3 regions of the Streptomyces sp. NPDC091416 genome follow, and region 3 is predicted to be linked to each of the others. Evidence: riboswitches for the same ligand, from Rfam matches in the RefSeq annotation. Region 3 holds a riboswitch; each other region holds the start of a gene.
What was found. Region 3 has a riboswitch for S-adenosylmethionine ahead of thrC (threonine synthase). Riboswitches for the same ligand answer to the same signal wherever they lie in the genome.

Region 1 (5,245 bases), on a different contig from region 3:
GAACGCATGGGCCATACCGAGTTCGCGTTCTTCTATCTCGGCTGCGGATATCTCGCCCTGCTCGCCTATGCGGCCGCGCACTCCACGTCCGACCAGACGCTCGTCGGCGCGTCGGGGGCGATCTCCGCGGTCCTGGGAGCCTTCCTCTACCTCTTCCCCCGGGCGCGGGTCACCAGCCTGTTCCCGTTCCTGCTGTTCCTGCCGCTGCGCTTCCCCGCCTGGATCGTGCTCGTCTTCTGGTTCGTCCTGCAGTGGCTGGCCGCCGAGGGCGCGGGCAGCGGGCCCGGCGTGGCCTACCTCGCCCATGTGGTCGGCTTCGCCACCGGCTTCCTCTATGCCTGGGGGCGCTACCGGAGCGACGCCGCGGTCCGCTCCCGGCGCAAGGCTCTAGAGTGAAGTCCCCAGCCACGGCCACCGAGGGAGAAAGCCAGCCGTGATCACCGCGATCGTGCTCATCAAAACCAGCGTGGACCGGATTCCCGAGATCGCCGAGGCCATCGCCGCGCTCGACAGCGTCAGCGAGGTCTTCTCGGTCACCGGCACCTACGATCTGATCGCCATGGTCCGGGTGTCCAAGCATGACGACCTCGCCGACGTCATCCCCGGCCGGATCAGCAAGATCCCCGGTGTCGAGGGGACCGACACCCACGTCGCGTTCCGCACGTACTCCCAGCACGACCTGGAGGCGGCGTTCGCCATCGGGCTGGACGCGTAGCCGCATCAGTACGTGAGGCCGGGTACGGACAGCTGTCCGTACCCGGCCTCACGTACTGAGGGCCTCAGACCTGGGTGGCGGTACCCCGGTCCGGGACGCAACGGCCGTCCTCGGTGCGGTACTTCCACTGGGCGCCCTCGCTCACGAGCTCCTTGACCGCCCGCAGGAAGCGCTCGACGTGCTCGTCCGGCGTACCGGCGCCGAAGCTGACCCGGATCGCGTTGAGGGACTTCTGGCCCGGCTCCGCCTCCGGCGCGCCGCACTCGCCGACGTCCTGCGGGTCGCTGCCGAGCAGGGTGCGCACCAGGGGGTGGGCGCAGAACAGTCCGTCGCGCACCCCGATGCCGTACTCGGCGGAGAGCGCCGCGGCGAAGTGCGAGCTGTTCCAGCCCTCCACCACGAAGGAGATGACGCCGACCCGCGGGGCGTCGTCGCCGAACAGCGAGAGCACCTTGACCTCGGGGACCTCGGCGAGACCGGCACGGACCTCGGCGACGAGCCGCTGCTCCCGGGCGACCAGGCTGTCGAACCCGGCCTCGGTCAGCGCCTTGCAGGCGGAGGCGATGGAGTAGACGCCGATGACATTGGGCGAGCCGGCCTCGTGGCGGGCCGCGGTGGTGTGCCATTCGACGTCCACCCCGCCGTCGGCGCGCCGGGCGACCTGGCGGGAGGCGCCGCCGCCGGCCAGGTAGGGCTCGGCGGCGGTCAGCCAGTCGGAGCGGCCGGCGAGGACGCCCGAGCCGAACGGCGCGTACAGCTTGTGGCCGGAGAAGGCGACCCAGTCGACGTCCAGCTCGGCGATGTCGACGGGGTGGTGCGGGGCGAGCTGCGCGGCGTCGAGGACGATCCGGGCGCCGTGGGCGTGCGCGGCGGCGGCGAGCTCCTTGACCGGCCACAGCTCGCCGGTGACGTTGGAGGCGCCGGTGACACAGACGAGCGCGGGGCCGTAGGGGTCACGGTCGGCGAGCGCGCGCTCCAGGGTCTCGACGGCCTGCGCCGGGGTGCGCGGGGCGTTCAGGTAGGTCACCCGGGCGTCGCGCCAGGGCAGCAGCGAGGCGTGGTGCTCGGTCTCGAAGACGAACACCTGGCAGTCGGCGGGCAGGACCGCGGCGAGCAGGTTGAGCGAGTCGGTGGTGGACCGGGTGAAGATCACCTGGTCCTCGGCGCGGCAGCCGAGGAACTCCGCGACGGTCTCGCGGCTGGACTCGAAGAGGTCCGTGGACAGCTGCGAGAGGTAGCCGGCACCGCGGTGGACGCTGCCGTAGTACGGCGCGTACGCGGCCACGTCGTCCCAGACCCGCTGAAGGGCCGGAGCGCTGGCGGCGTAGTCCAGCGCGGCGTAGGTGACCTCGCCGCCCGTGACCAGCGGAACCGTCACATCCTTGCCCAGAACCGGCAGCGGGGCACAAATCGACTGGTCGGTGGCAGCAGTGAGGACAGACATGACGAACTCCCGTAACAGGCAGGCGAATTCCGCGTGCCTGCGGATACGCGGCAGCACGGAGGGAAGAAAAGAGGGTGTGCGGAGAAGGGCCGAAAAGCCCTATCGCATTCGCTTGCTCACAAGAGGCTCCCTGAGGACCAGGACCCCACGGGTGGACATCTCACGATGTCGAGGGGTCCGCGCTTGCCGCAGACCTCGCTGCCTGCGGCCTGGTCTTCACCCGGGGCACCCCGCCACGGACGGAGGGTTGCCGGACAGCGGGCCGGGGCCGTAGTCGCTGTCACTCATGACCTGCTCAGCATCTTGCCATACGTGCCCGAACGCGCAAGGGCGCAGTCCATGATCTGGACTGCGCCCTGCCTCACATCCGTGCCCGGAGCCCTCTCAGGCGTTGCTGGCCACGATCCATCTCTCCAGCGCCCGGCCGGCCGCGCCCGAGTCGATGGACTCGGCGGCCTTCGCGATCCCCGCCGTGAGCTGCTCGTTGAGCGTGCCCTCGCCCGGGTCCAGCGCAACGAGCGCCGCCGCCGAGTTGAGCAGGACCGCGTCCCGTACGGGGCCCGTCTCGCCGGCGAGCAGCCGGCGGGCCACATCCGCGTTGTACGAGGCGTCCGCGCCGCGCAGGGCGTCCACCGGGACCAGGTCCAGGCCGACGTCGCGCGGGTCGAAGGCCTCCTCGCGCACCGTGCCGTTCCTGGCGATCCAGACGCGGGAGGTCGCGGTGGTGGTCAGCTCGTCCAGACCGTCGTCGCCCCGGAAGACCAGCGAGGAGTTGCCGCGTCCGGCGAGGACGCCCGCGACGATGGGCGCCATCCGCAGATCGGCGACGCCGATCGCCTGCGCGCGCACCTTGGCCGGGTTGGTCAGCGGACCGAGGATGTTGAAGGTGGTCGGCGCGCCGAGCTCCGCCCGGGCCTTTGCCGCGTACCGCAGGGCTGGGTGGAACTTGACGGCGAAGCAGAACGTGATGCCCGCTTCCTCGGCGACCTCGACGACCCGCTGCGGCGGCAGATCCAGGTTGACGCCGAGCTTGCCCAGGACGTCGGAGGAGCCGCTGGCCGACGACGAGGCGCGGTTGCCGTGCTTGACGACCTTGGCACCGGTGCCCGCCACCACGATCGCCGACATGGTGGAGATGTTGACCGTCTTGGCCATGTCGCCGCCGGTGCCCACGATGTCGACCGTGCGGCCCGGCACGTGAATGGTCGTGGCGTGCTCGTACATCGCACGGACCAGGCCGGCGACCTCCGTGACGGTCTCGCCCTTGGCCCGCAGCGCCACCGCGAAACCGGCGATCTGCACATCGGTCGCCTCGCCGCTCATGATGCGGTCCATCGCCCAGGCGGTGTCGTCCTCGGTCAGGTCCTGGCCGCGCAGCAGGGGGGTCAGCACGCCGGGCCAGGAACGAGCCGCCACGCTGTCGCCGCCTGCCGGGGTCACAACGTTCATGGTCCGCTCCTGGGGTCCACAGCCGGTAAAGGGGATGGGTCCACCCTATCGAGCCCCGCGGACAGCGAAGAGCCCCGTCCATCGAATGGACGGGGCTCCTGCTGTGGCGATCAGTTCAGGTGATCAGTGGTGGCCGTGGCCGCTGGTGATCTCCTTGTACTCCTCGGCGGTGGGCTTGGCGATCTGGTTGTTCTCGCCGTAGTAGCCCTTGCTGAGCTTGGCCCGCAGCTTCTGCACCACGGACACCTTGCGCTTGACACCGTTCTCGTCGACCAGCGGGCCGATCTCGACCGGCTTGTACTGCTCGTGCGCGGTGAGCGTGTGCAGCTGAGCGGGCGCCAGCGGCTCGTGGACCTCGACGAACTCACCGTGCGGCAGGCGCTTGATGAGCCCGGACTCGCGCCCGTGCAGCACCTTCTCCTTGTCCCGGCGCTGAAGGCCGAGGCAGATCCGCTTGGTGATGATGAACGCGACGACCGGGGCGACGAAGAACGCGATCCGGACGAACCAGGTGATCGAGTTGATCGACAGATGGAAGTGCGTGGCCCAGAGGTCGTTGCCGCCACCCATGAGCAGCACCAGGTACCAGGTGATCCACGCGACGCCGAAGGCGGTGCGGGTCGGCACGTTGCGCGGACGGTCCAGGATGTGGTGCTCGCGCTTGTCCCCGGTGACCCAGGACTCGATGAACGGGTAGACCGCGATCGCGGCCAGGACCAGCGGGAAGATCACCAGCGGGACGAACACGCCCAGGACCAGCGTGTGGCCCCAGAGGTTGATCTCCCAGCCCGGCATGACACGGATCAGGCCCTCGGAGAAGCCCATGTACCAGTCGGGCTGCGCGCCGGTGGACACCTGGTCCGGGCGGTAGGGCCCGATGGCCCAGATGGGGTTGATCGAGGCGATGCCCGCGATGATCGCGATCACACCGAAGACGAGGAAGAAGAAGCCGCCCGCCTTCGCCATGTACACCGGCAGCAGCGGCATGCCGACGACGTTCTTGTTCGTCCGGCCGGGGCCCGCGAACTGCGTGTGCTTGTGGTAGAAGACCAGGATCAGGTGGGCCACCAGCAGCCCGAGCATGATGCCCGGCAGCAGCAGGATGTGCACCGAGTAGAACCTGGCGACGAAGTCACCGCCCGGGAACTCCCCGCCGAAGAGGAACATCGACAGGTACGTACCGACGATCGGTACGGACAGGATCGCGCCCTCCATGAAGCGGACACCGGTGCCGGAGAGCAGGTCGTCAGGGAGCGAGTAGCCGGTGAAACCGGTGAACATGCCCAGGACGAACAGCAGGAAGCCGAACAGCCAGTTGATCTCACGGGGCTTGCGGAACGCACCCGTGAAGAAGACGCGCATCATGTGCACGAACATGCCGGCCAGGAAGATCAGCGCCGCCCAGTGGTGGATCTGCCGGACCAGCAGACCGCCACGGACGTCGAAGCTGATGTTCAGGGTCGAGGCGTAGGCCTCGGACATCCGGATGCCCTGCATGGGCTCGTACGGGCCGTGGTACACGACCTCGTTCATGCTCGGGTGGAAGAACAGCGTCAGGTACACACCCGTGAGGATGATGATGATGAAGCTGTAGAGGCAGATCTCACCGAGCATGAAGGACCAGTGGTCCGGGAAGA
Region 2 (5,245 bases), on a different contig from region 3:
GAGTCGGAGATCGATGTCGATGCCCGCAGCGGCGCATGCGCCGGACCAGTCGCCGGCGTGGCGGCGGGCGGTCGCGGTCTCGATCATGGAGGGCGGTACGGCGAACTCGCGTACGCGCAGCCAGAAGGTGAGGTAGGGATCCCTGTTCGCGTTCTCGGTGAGCATCAGCACTCACCTTGCGCGGACGGGTCCCCCAATCCGAGAGCAGTGTGTGTCGTCATCGCGGGCAGCGTAGCGGCAGGTGTCGGCGGGCCGCCACAGATTTTCGCCACGCCACTTCGCCGTGCTTCCTCGCCACGCCACTTCGTCATGCTTCCTCTCCGCGCTTCCTCTCCGCCTTCCTCTCCGCGCTTCCTCGACGCGCAGACACACCCGGCTGGCGTCACTCGGCCGGGACACGCAACGCTGCGCCGGTGTCGTCGCCGGTGACCGGATCCGACGACGCACCGGCCGCGAGGGGTGCAGGGGTGGTCAGGAGGCCGCGCGCTCGGCTGCCGCGACGTCGCCGGGGCGGCTCAGGCCGAGGTGGTCGCGCAGCGTCGTTCCCTCGTACTCCGTGCGGAACACACCCCGCTCCTGAAGGATCGGGACCACGGTGTCGGCGAAGACGTCCAGCCCGCCGGGTGTGAGATGCGGGACGAGGATGAAGCCGTCGGCGGCGTCGGCCTGGACGAAGTCGTTGATGGTCGTCGCCACGGTGGCCGGTGAGCCGACGAAGGCCTGCCGGTTGCCGGTCTCGATGACGAGGTCACGGATCGACCAGTTCTTCGCGGCCGCCAGCTCCCGCCATTCCCTGGCGATGGCCAGCGGATCGCGGTACATGCGTACCTGCGCGCGGCCTCGGGCGATGGTGTGTTCGCCGAGGTCCGGATCGATGTCGGGAAGCGGCCCTTCGGGGTCGTACGAGGACAGGTCGCGGTTCCACACGAACTCGAGGTGCTTGATCGCGGTGGCGCCGCTGACCTGCTGCCTGCGTACCTCGCGGGCCAGTTCCTGCGCCTCGGCGTCCGTGTCGCCGAGGACGAAGGTCGCGGCGGGCAGGATGAGCAGCTGGTCGTGGGTGCGGCCGTGGCGGGCGAGCCGGCCCTTGACGTCCGTGTAGAACGCCTGCCCCTCCTTGAGGGTGCTGTACCGGCTGAAGATCGCGTCGGCGCCCTCGGCCGCGAACTCGCGTCCGTCGTCCGAGTCACCGGCCTGGAAGATCACCGGGCGGCCCTGCGGGCTGCGCGGGACGTTGAACTGCCCCTCGATGTCGAAGTGCTGTCCCCGGTGCGCGAAGGATCCGGCCCGCGCGTCCCGGAGGAAGGTACCGGCCCCCTGGTCGGCGACGATTTCGTCGCCGCGCCAGGAGTCGAACAGTTCGTTGGCCGTGGCGAGGAACTCCTTGGCTCGGGAGTACCGCTCCTCCTGCGGCAGGAATCCGCCGCGGCGGAAGTTCTCGCCCGTGAAGGCGTCCCACGAGGTCACGACGTTCCACGCCGCGCGCCCGCCCGAGAGGTGATCGAGGCTGGCGAACTGGCGGGCCACCTCGTAGGGCTCGTTGAACGTGGAGTTGATCGTGCCGGTGAGGCCCAGGTGTTCGGTGACGGCGGCCAGGGCGGACAGTACGGTGAAGGTGTCGGGGCGCCCGACAACGTCCAAGTCGTATATCTGCCCGCCCTGTTCGCGGAGCCGGAGCCCTTCGGCGAGGAACAGGAAGTCGAACTTGGCGCGTTCGGCGGTACGCGCGAAGTGCGCGAACGAGCTGAACTCGACGTGGCTTCCCGCCGCGGGATCGCTCCACACGGTGGTGTTGTTGACGCCCGGGAAGTGGGCGGCGAGATGGATCTGCTTGAGCGGCCTGCCGTTGCCGGCGCCGTCGCTGGTGCTCATGTCGGTGGTCCCTCCGGCTCAGGCGGTGGCGTAACGGTTGGCGGGGCGGGCGAGTCCGAGCAGCCCGCGCAGGGTGTCGGCCTCGTAGGCGGTCCGGAAGGCACCTCGTCGCTGCAGTTCGGGCACCAGTCCGCGGGTGATCGCCGGGAGGTCGTGGCCGATCACCGCGGGCCGCAGCCGGAATCCGGTGAGCCCGGCCCGCTGCCATTCCAGGAGCAGGTCCGCCAGTTGCGCGGGGGTGCCGGTGAAGACCTTCGCGTCGCTCGCGTACGGCTGTCCGGCGAGGCCGTCGAGACGGTCCCGCCGGGCCGCCGCGGCTCCGGGCTCCTCGTCGAGGAAGACGACGAGATCCCCGAAGAGGTGGAGGAGCTCCGCCGCGCGCCCCGCGGCTGCCTGTTCGGCACGGATCTCTTCGGTGATGGAGCGGGCGCCGACGGTGTCGTGCGGGGTGACGTAGCCGATGTCCGTGGAGCGGGCCACGAGTTGGAACGGCACGCTCCGGTGCGCCAGGGCACTGACGACCGGTTGTCCTTGCGGCGGCCGGGGCGTGATCGAGGGGCCCTTGACGCTGAAGTGCCGTCCCTCGAAGTCGATGTAGTGCAACTGCTCGCGGTCGATGAAGCGGCCGGTGGCGACGTCGCGTATCTCCGCCCCGTCCTCCCAGCTGTCCCAGAGGCGGCGCACCGCCTCGACGTAGTCGGCTGCCTCCTCGAAGAGTTCGGCGGTCAGATCGCGGACGGCCGGGGTGTCCAGGTCGTCGATCCCGAAGTGCGGGAACGTGCGGCGGCCGAAGTGTGCGGCTTCGTGCTGCCGGGCCGAGACCTGGATGCGCAGACCGGCCCGGCCGGTGCTCACGTAGTCGAGCGTGGCGATGGCCTTGGAGATGTGGAACGGCTCCGTGTGCGTGGCGACCACGGTGGGGACGAGTCCGATGTGCCGGGTCAGCGGGGCGACGCGGGCGGCGATGAGTACCGCGTCCAGGCGCCCGCGCTCCTGGTCGGTACGGCCGTCGGGCCCGGTGAACTGCGAGGACTGGAGCCCGAGTGCGTCCTCGATCGTCACGAGGTCGAGCAGGCCGCGTTCGGCCTCCTGGACGGTGTCGGTCCAGTATGCGGCGGTGAGCAGGTCCCTGGGCCGGGCCTCCGGCTCGCGCCACGCGGCCGGGTGCCAGCCCGCGCCGTTGAGTGCGACGGCGAGGTGCAGGGGGGCGGACAGGGGAGGGTGCGGGGATGACGGTGCGGACACGACAGGGTGCCTTCCTGATCGACCGTGGGTGATCGCCGGGCCTCGTCGGGAGGTTCGGCGTCGCGGGTACGGATCAGGGACAACAGAGCGCGCCGGCCACGCGCTGGAGGTCGATGTGCGGCCGGGAGTAGAGGTGGACGCGGCGCCGGGGGGCGAGCACCTTGACGAGCGGGCAGGTCACCGGTGGCATGACCGTCGCCTCCGCTCTTCCGGCTCGGCGGGCCCGGAGGCCTCGCGCTTGCGGAACCCGGACGGGTCCCGCCTGGTCGTCACCCGGAGCACCCCACCGCGCGGGAGGGTTGCCGGTCAGCAAGCCGGGGCTCGACGCTGACACTCATGACCTGCCCGGAACGCTACGCGCGACGGGCCCGCCGCGCAATGCCCGGTGGATCATGGCCGTACTCGCTCTGCCGTGAGCCACAACACCACTGCGGCGCCGGGCATTCCGCCGCCGCACGGTTCGTTCGTCTCCCGTGCTGCCCAAGGCTGCCGTGGCGTGTGACGTTCCTTGCGCACCGCGGCCGGGACGGCGCCGGTCGCGGCGGCGGCAGCGGTGTCCGAGGAACGGGCAGACGGCCCGCGGCGGGTCAGTCCGTCAGGCCGGCGGCGAGGGTCGCTCCCAGCTCCCAGCACGCCTCGGTGTCGGCCTTGGCGGGTTCTCCCGTGACCGTCACGGCGTCGGTCGCACGGCGCCATCCGAGGCCGGTCGTGATCGACTCGATGGCCCGGACGGCGCCCGTGACGTCGTTGCCGCCGTGCACGTAGTACCCGAAGGGGCGGCCGCGCGTCGCGTCCAGACAGGGGTAGTAGATCTGGTCGAAGAAGTGCTTGAGGGCGCCGGACACATAGCCGAGGTTCGCGGGGGTGCCGAGCAGGATGCCGTCGGCGGCAAGAACGTCGGAGGCCGTCGCGGCAAGCGCCGCCCGGCGCTCCACCCGGACCCCTTCGATCCCGTCGGTCGTCGCACCGGAGACGACGGCTTCGAGCAGTGCCTGGCAGTTGGGCGAGGGCGTGTGATGCACGATCAGGAGAGTGGCCACACCTCCGCACCCTGCCGTGCTCGCCGCGCGGCCGCAAGCAGGGTACGGCTCGCGCCGCGACACCGGCCGGTGGTGATGTGCGGTCCGAGCCCCGCCGGACCGGCCGGCCCGGGCCATGGGCGGATCGTCTGGTGTGCTTCCCCGATGTCATCGATCATGGGTCCGTTCACCGACGACCGGTCCGGCGGAGAGGCGCGGCATGACATCCGGCAAGGAGGCCCGGCAGGGCCTCGGCATACTCGCGGACGACCTCACCAGTGCCGGGGACGGAGCAGCCCCGTTCCGCCGGGCCGGCCACGAGGCGCGGATCCTCCTGTCCGCCCCGGCGGCGGAACCCCTGCCCCGTACGGGGGTGACCGCGGTCGATCTCGGGACCCGGCTGCTGGACGAGGAGGCCGCCGCCGCGCGTACGGGCCGGGCCGCCCGCCGGTTCGCCGGCTCCGCGCTCCTGTTCAAGACGGTGGATTCGACGCTGCGCGGCCACGTCGCGGCGGAGGTCCGGGCCGCGTGGGCGGGGTCGGGGCGGCGGGCCGTCGTCCTCGCTCCCGCCTTTCCCGCGGAAGGACGGGTGACGGTCGAGGCGGTCCAGTACGTCCGGGGCGTGCCGGTCCACGAGAGCGACTTCGCCCGCGACCCCGTTCATCCGGTGCGGTGTTCGGACCTCACGACGGTGTTCCCGGACGCCGTCGTCGTCGGACCGGACCGGGCGGCCGAACTGCCCGGCCTCATCGGCCGGGGCGCTCTGATCGTCTGCTCCGCCGCGACGGACGGCGACCTCGACCGCCTGGTCGCGGCGGTCCCCGGCCTCGACGACGTCCTGTGGGTCGGCTCGCCCGGGCTGGCGGCCGCGCTGGCCCGGCGCTGCGCCCGCGATGACGGGCCGGTGCCGCCCGCACCCGCGCCGGTCCGCCGACCGCTCGTCGTCGTCGGCAGCGCCCATCCGGCGACCCGGCGGCAGCTGGCCGCGCTCCGCGACCGGGCCGACGTCCGGGGCGTCGTCGTCGGCGGCGATCCCGCCCCGGCGGTTCGGGCCCTGCGGGCCCTGACCGCACCCGTCCTCACGGTACAGACACCCGATGAACGCCATG
Region 3 (5,245 bases):
CCGAGTGGCGCCCGCGACGGACGGCCTGCGTGCCTGCCGGTTCCTTGCCCCGGAGGCCTGCGGGCCTCACCGGCCCGGTCCAAGTTTCTGTCACTCTCACCCAGAGAGTGCTAAGCCAATAATTAGCACTCGACCCCCGAGAGTGCAAGCGTCTCCCTCGGAGTGTGGACAGCCACGGGGGGCGCGACGGAAGCGGCCCCGGACGCGCGGAGGGCCCGTACCTGTGGGGTACGGGCCCTCCGTGCGTGAGTAGTGTCGTCGACCGACTGCGTCGAACCCGGCCGGGCTCAGCCGACGGCGAGCTTGACCATGTCCGCCTGCGGCCCCTTCTGGCCCTGCGAGATCTCGAATTCAACTCGCTGACCCTCTTCGAGGGTGCGGTACCCGTCCATCTGGATCGCGCTGTAGTGGACGAAAACATCCGCACCACCGTCGACCGCGATGAAGCCGTACCCCTTCTCCGCGTTGAACCACTTGACGGTGCCCTGAGCCATGCCCAACTCCCCTATTACTGGCCCTTTCACAGGACCGCACTTCGCGGGCCCGGGTCAGAACCCACCCTCCGACAGGAGAGGGTGCGTGCGCCGGAACGCGTCGACCGCGGCCGAATGTATCTGCCCAACTGCCCTCTGCAACAGGTCAATCGGACGAGAATTCTGAGCAGAACCGATCGCCCGAATATGAGGAATTTATGAGATTCCAGGGCAAGTCGGGCCAGGCAAAGGTGACTTATGACGCAAGGAGCTCACACACTTTGGCTGCTTCTTGTCGTGTCCAGGCGCATTCTCGTATGCGGGGGGCACGGGCAGCGGAGGGGGCTTCCCTCACTGTACCCCGCTCAACCATGCAGAATTGCCCCCTCCGCTTCTCTCGCGGAGGGGGCAATCGTGGTCACGCTGTGAAATCGGCCCGGCGGCCGCGAAGGGTCCGGGCCGCGGCTCAGCAGCCGCCGGCGACGGCCGGGATGATCGAGATGCCGGCACCGTCCGGCGTGGCCGCGTCCAGGCCGCCCTCGAAGCGCACGTCGTCGTCGTTGACGTACACGTTCACGAAGCGCCGCAGCTTGCCCTGGTCGTCCAGGACGCGGGCGGCGATGCCCGGGTGGTCCTTCTCCAGGGACTCGATGACCTGGGAGAGGGTCGTGCCCTCGGCCGGGACCTCGGCCTGGCCGCCCGTGTAGGTGCGGAGGATGGTGGGGATACGGACCTTGACGCTCATGGCGGGTGCCCTTCCTTCAGTCTCGGGTGGTCAGCTGGTGGCGAGGCCGGCGGCGCGGAAGGCGTCCAGGCTCGGGCGGATCGTGGCGCTCGCCTGCGAGGTGGCGGCCACGGCGTCCAGCGTCTTGAGGCCGTCACCGGTGTTCAGGACGACGGTGGTGAGCGCCGGGTCCAGCAGACCGGCCTCGATCAGCTTCTTCGTCACGCCGACCGTCACCCCGCCCGCCGTCTCGGCGAAGATGCCCTCGGTCCGGGCCAGCAGCTTGATCGCGTCGACGACCTGCTCGTCGTTGACGTCCTCCACGGCGCCGCCCGTGCGGCGGGCGATGTCCAGGACGTAGGGGCCGTCGGCCGGGTTGCCGATCGCCAGGGACTTGGCGATCGTGTTCGGCTTCTGCGGCCGGACCACGTCGTGCCCGGCCTTGAACGCGGCGGAGACCGGGGAGCAGCCCTCGGCCTGGGCGCCGAAGATCTTGTACGGCTTGTCCTCGACGAGGCCGAGCTTGATCAGCTCCTGGAGACCCTTGTCGATCTTCGTGAGCTGCGAGCCGGACGCGATCGGGATGACGATCTGGTCGGGCAGCTGCCAGCCGAGCTGCTCGCAGATCTCGTACGCGAGGGTCTTGGACCCTTCGCCGTAGTACGGACGCAGGTTGACGTTGACGAAGCCCCAGCCCTCGCCGAGCGGGTCGCCGATGAGCTCGGAGCAGAAGCGGTTGACGTCGTCGTAGTTGCCCTCGATGCCGACCAGCTCGCCGCCGTACACCGCGGCCATGACGACCTTGCCCTGCTCCAGGTCGTGCGGGATGAACACGCAGGAGCGCAGGCCGGCCCGGGCGGCGGCGGCACCGACGGCGCCGGCGAGGTTGCCGGTGGAGGAGCAGGACAGGGTGGTGAATCCGAAGGCGCGGGCGGCCTCGACGGCGATCGCGACGACGCGGTCCTTGAAGGAGTGCGTCGGGTTGCCGGAGTCGTCCTTGACGTACAGACCGCCGGTGACGCCCAGCTCACGGGCGAGGTTGTCGGCCTTGACCAGCTTGGTGAAGCCGGGGTTGATGTTGGGCTTGTCCGCGACATCGGAGGGGACCGGCAGCAGCGGCGCGTAGCGCCAGATGTTGTTGGGTCCGGCCTCGATGCGCTTCTTCAGCTCGTCGGGGGAGCCGCTCGGCAGGTCGTACGCCACTTCGAGCGGCCCGAAACAGGACGCGCAGGCGAAAATGGGGCCGAGTGCGAATCGCTCTCCGCATTCGCGGCAGGAAAGCGCCGCGGCGGGACCGAGGTCCACGGAGGTTTCGGCGGGTGCGGCAACAGTCTCGATAGCCATGATGGCGAGGCCCTTTCTCCTCATCTTCCTCGCGACGCATTTCGTCACGAGACGGAATTGGCACCTTCCCCACCTGACCTCGCGGTCGGCGGGAGGGTTGCCGGGACTTCAACGGGCCGTTCCCTCTGTCCCTCTGGATGAGCGCTGTGGCACTGGACCTTGGATCCAGGCGTTTATCGGCGGACGGACCCCGGCATGCGACGGCCATCTGCGTTGTTCAAGACTGTAACCGAAGCACCGGACTGTTGAGATAGTCGTCCGTACCGCGAGATGGATCACATACAGGGAGTATCGACCGTGCTGGAAGAGGTCGAACGCTGGCTGACCAGGCGTTCCTGGTCAGCCGCCGACCGTCCGCTGGACCGTCTGCTGGACGCCAGGAACGACGCGCACGGCCGCCCCACCGTGAGCGTGGTGCTGCCCGCGCTGAACGAGGCGGAGACGGTCGGGGACATCGTCACGACGATCCGGCGCGAGCTCATGGAGAAGGTCCGGCTGGTCGACGAGCTCGTGGTGATCGATTCCGGCTCGACGGACGCCACCACCGAGGTCGCCCGCCGGGCCGGCGCCCGCGTCGTCCACCGTGACGCGATCCTGCCCCGCGTTCCGGCCGTCCCCGGCAAGGGCGAGGTGCTGTGGCGGTCACTCCTGGTGACCGGCGGCGACATCGTCTGCTTCATCGACGCGGACCTGAAGGACTTCTCGGCGGACTTCGTCTCCGGCATCGTCGGTCCGCTGCTGACCGATCCCTCGGTGCAGTTCGTCAAGGCGATGTACGACCGCCCGTTCGGCGACACCACCGGTCAGGGCGGCCGCGTCACCGAAATGGTGGCACGCCCGCTGCTCAATCTGCACTGGCCCCAGCTGGCCGGATTCGTCCAGCCGCTGGGCGGCGAGTACGCCGTGCGGCGCTCGCTGCTGGAGCGGCTGCCGTTCCCGGTCGGTTACGGAGTGGAGCTGGGCCTGCTCGTCGACGCGCTGCACACGGTCGGCCTGGACGCGCTCGCCCAGGTCGACGTCGGCGTCCGGAAACACCGCCACCAGGACGGCCAGGCGCTCGGCCGGATGGCGGCCGCCATCTACCGGACCGCTCAACTCCGCCTCTCCCGAGGCCATCTGGTCCGCCCGTCGCTGACCCAGTTCGAGCGCGGTGAGCACGGGTTCGTCCCGCGCACCTACCCGGTGGACACCGAGGAGCGGCCGCCGATGCGCGAGATCGAGGAGTACGTTTCACGCCGCGCGGCGTGAGGTGGCCTGCTTTCGCACGTTTGGGCGGTTCATGATCGGGCTAGATTTCGCCCATGGTCTCCGAGCACGCCCCTCAGCCCGCTGCCCAGGTACTCGTCGCGTCGAACCGCGGCCCGGTCTCGTACGCGCTGCGCGAGGACGGCTCCCTCGACGCCAGGCGCGGCGGAGGCGGACTCGTCTCCGGCCTGAGCGCCGTGGACGACAAGATGTGGGTCTGCGCCGCCCTCGGGGACGGTGACCGGGAGGCGGTGCGGCGCGGGGTCGGCGAGCCGGGCGTCCGGATGCTCGACATCGACGCGGACGTGCACGCCGACGCGTACAACGGCATCGCCAACTCGGTGCTCTGGTTCGTCCACCACATGCTCTACCAGACGCCCGTCGAGCCCGTCTTCGACGCGGACTTCCGCCGGCAGTGGGCCTCCTTCGAGACGTACAACCGGGCCTTCGCCGAGGCGCTCGCCGAGGAGGCGGGCGAGGGCGCGGCGGTCCTCGTGCAGGACTACCACCTGGCGCTGGTGCCGGGCATGCTCCGCGAGCTCCGCCCCGACCTGCGGATCGGCCACTTCTCGCACACCCCGTGGGCGCCCGTCGACTACTTCCGGCTGCTGCCCGACGACATCGCCGAGCAGCTGCTGCGCGGCATCCTGGGCGCGGACCGGGCGGCGTTCCTGACCCGCCGCTGGGCGGACGCGTTCATCGGCTGCTGCGCGGAGATCCTGGGCGGCACCGGGCACACCCGGGTCGGGGTGCACGGCCTGGGCGCCGACGCGGACTTCCTGCGCCGCCGCGCCCATGAGCCGGATGTGGACGAGCGGATGGCGGCGCTGCGGGATCAGGTGGGCCCCGGCCGGAAGACGATCGTGCGGGTGGACCGTACGGAGTTGTCCAAGAACATCGTCCGCGGTCTGCACGCCTACCGCGCCCTGCTCGACGAGCGGCCCGAGTGGCGCGGGCGCGTCGTCCACATCGCGTTCGCCTATCCCTCCCGGCAGGACCTGGCGGTCTACCGGGAGTACACGGCCGAGGTCCAGCGCGTCGCCGACTGGGTCAACGAGGCGTACGGGACGGCGGACTGGACCCCGGTCGTCCTCCACGTCAAGGACGACTTCGCCCGCTCGCTGGCGGCGTACCGGCTGGCGGACGTCGCGCTCGTCAACCCGATCCGGGACGGGATGAACCTGGTCGCCAAGGAGGTCCCGGTCGTCTCCGACCACGGCTGCGCGCTGGTGCTGTCGCGGGAGGCGGGGGCGTACGAGGAGCTGGGCGCCGACGCGATCACGGTGAACCCGTACGACGTCTCCGCCACCGCCGCGGCCCTCCACGAGGCACTGACGATGGCGGACGACGAACGGACGGCCCGCACGAAGCGGCTGGCCGCGGCGGCCACCGCGCTGCCGCCGCAGCAGTGGTTCCTGGACCAGCTGGACGCGCTCGGCCAGGGCTGACGCCTCGGCTG

Region 1: it holds a riboswitch for S-adenosylmethionine, as region 3 does, so the genes downstream of both, ACIQMX_RS21460 (aminotransferase class V-fold PLP-dependent enzyme) here and thrC (threonine synthase) in region 3, are expected to answer to the same signal.
Region 2: it holds a riboswitch for S-adenosylmethionine, as region 3 does, so the genes downstream of both, ACIQMX_RS28635 (putative leader peptide) here and thrC (threonine synthase) in region 3, are expected to answer to the same signal.

Annotation. Positions count from the first base shown of each region.
Region 1 is NZ_JBIVTU010000007.1:64,312-69,556, reverse strand. Features, by position in the region: partial or broken gene ACIQMX_RS21470 (rhomboid family intramembrane serine protease) at 1-437, shown strand, start outside; gene ACIQMX_RS21465 (Lrp/AsnC family transcriptional regulator) at 434-715, shown strand; gene ACIQMX_RS21460 (aminotransferase class V-fold PLP-dependent enzyme) at 780-2,159, opposite strand; SAM riboswitch class IV at 2,334-2,451, opposite strand; gene trpD (anthranilate phosphoribosyltransferase) at 2,544-3,608, opposite strand; gene ACIQMX_RS21450 (cytochrome bc complex cytochrome b subunit) at 3,732-5,245, opposite strand, start outside.
Region 2 is NZ_JBIVTU010000010.1:332,970-338,214, reverse strand. Features, by position in the region: gene ACIQMX_RS28650 (hypothetical protein) at 1-165, opposite strand, end outside; gene ACIQMX_RS28645 (NtaA/DmoA family FMN-dependent monooxygenase) at 472-1,872, opposite strand; gene ACIQMX_RS28640 (LLM class flavin-dependent oxidoreductase) at 1,891-3,117, opposite strand; gene ACIQMX_RS28635 (putative leader peptide) at 3,191-3,307, opposite strand; SAM riboswitch class IV at 3,347-3,459, opposite strand; gene ACIQMX_RS28630 (NAD(P)H-dependent oxidoreductase) at 3,705-4,157, opposite strand; gene ACIQMX_RS28625 (four-carbon acid sugar kinase family protein) at 4,357-5,245, shown strand, end outside.
Region 3 is NZ_JBIVTU010000001.1:1,347,946-1,353,190, forward strand. Features, by position in the region: gene ACIQMX_RS06055 (cold-shock protein) at 288-494, opposite strand; gene ACIQMX_RS06060 (MoaD/ThiS family protein) at 940-1,218, opposite strand; gene thrC (threonine synthase) at 1,249-2,541, opposite strand; SAM riboswitch class I at 2,559-2,685, opposite strand; gene ACIQMX_RS06070 (glucosyl-3-phosphoglycerate synthase) at 2,839-3,789, shown strand; gene ACIQMX_RS06075 (trehalose-6-phosphate synthase) at 3,843-5,234, shown strand.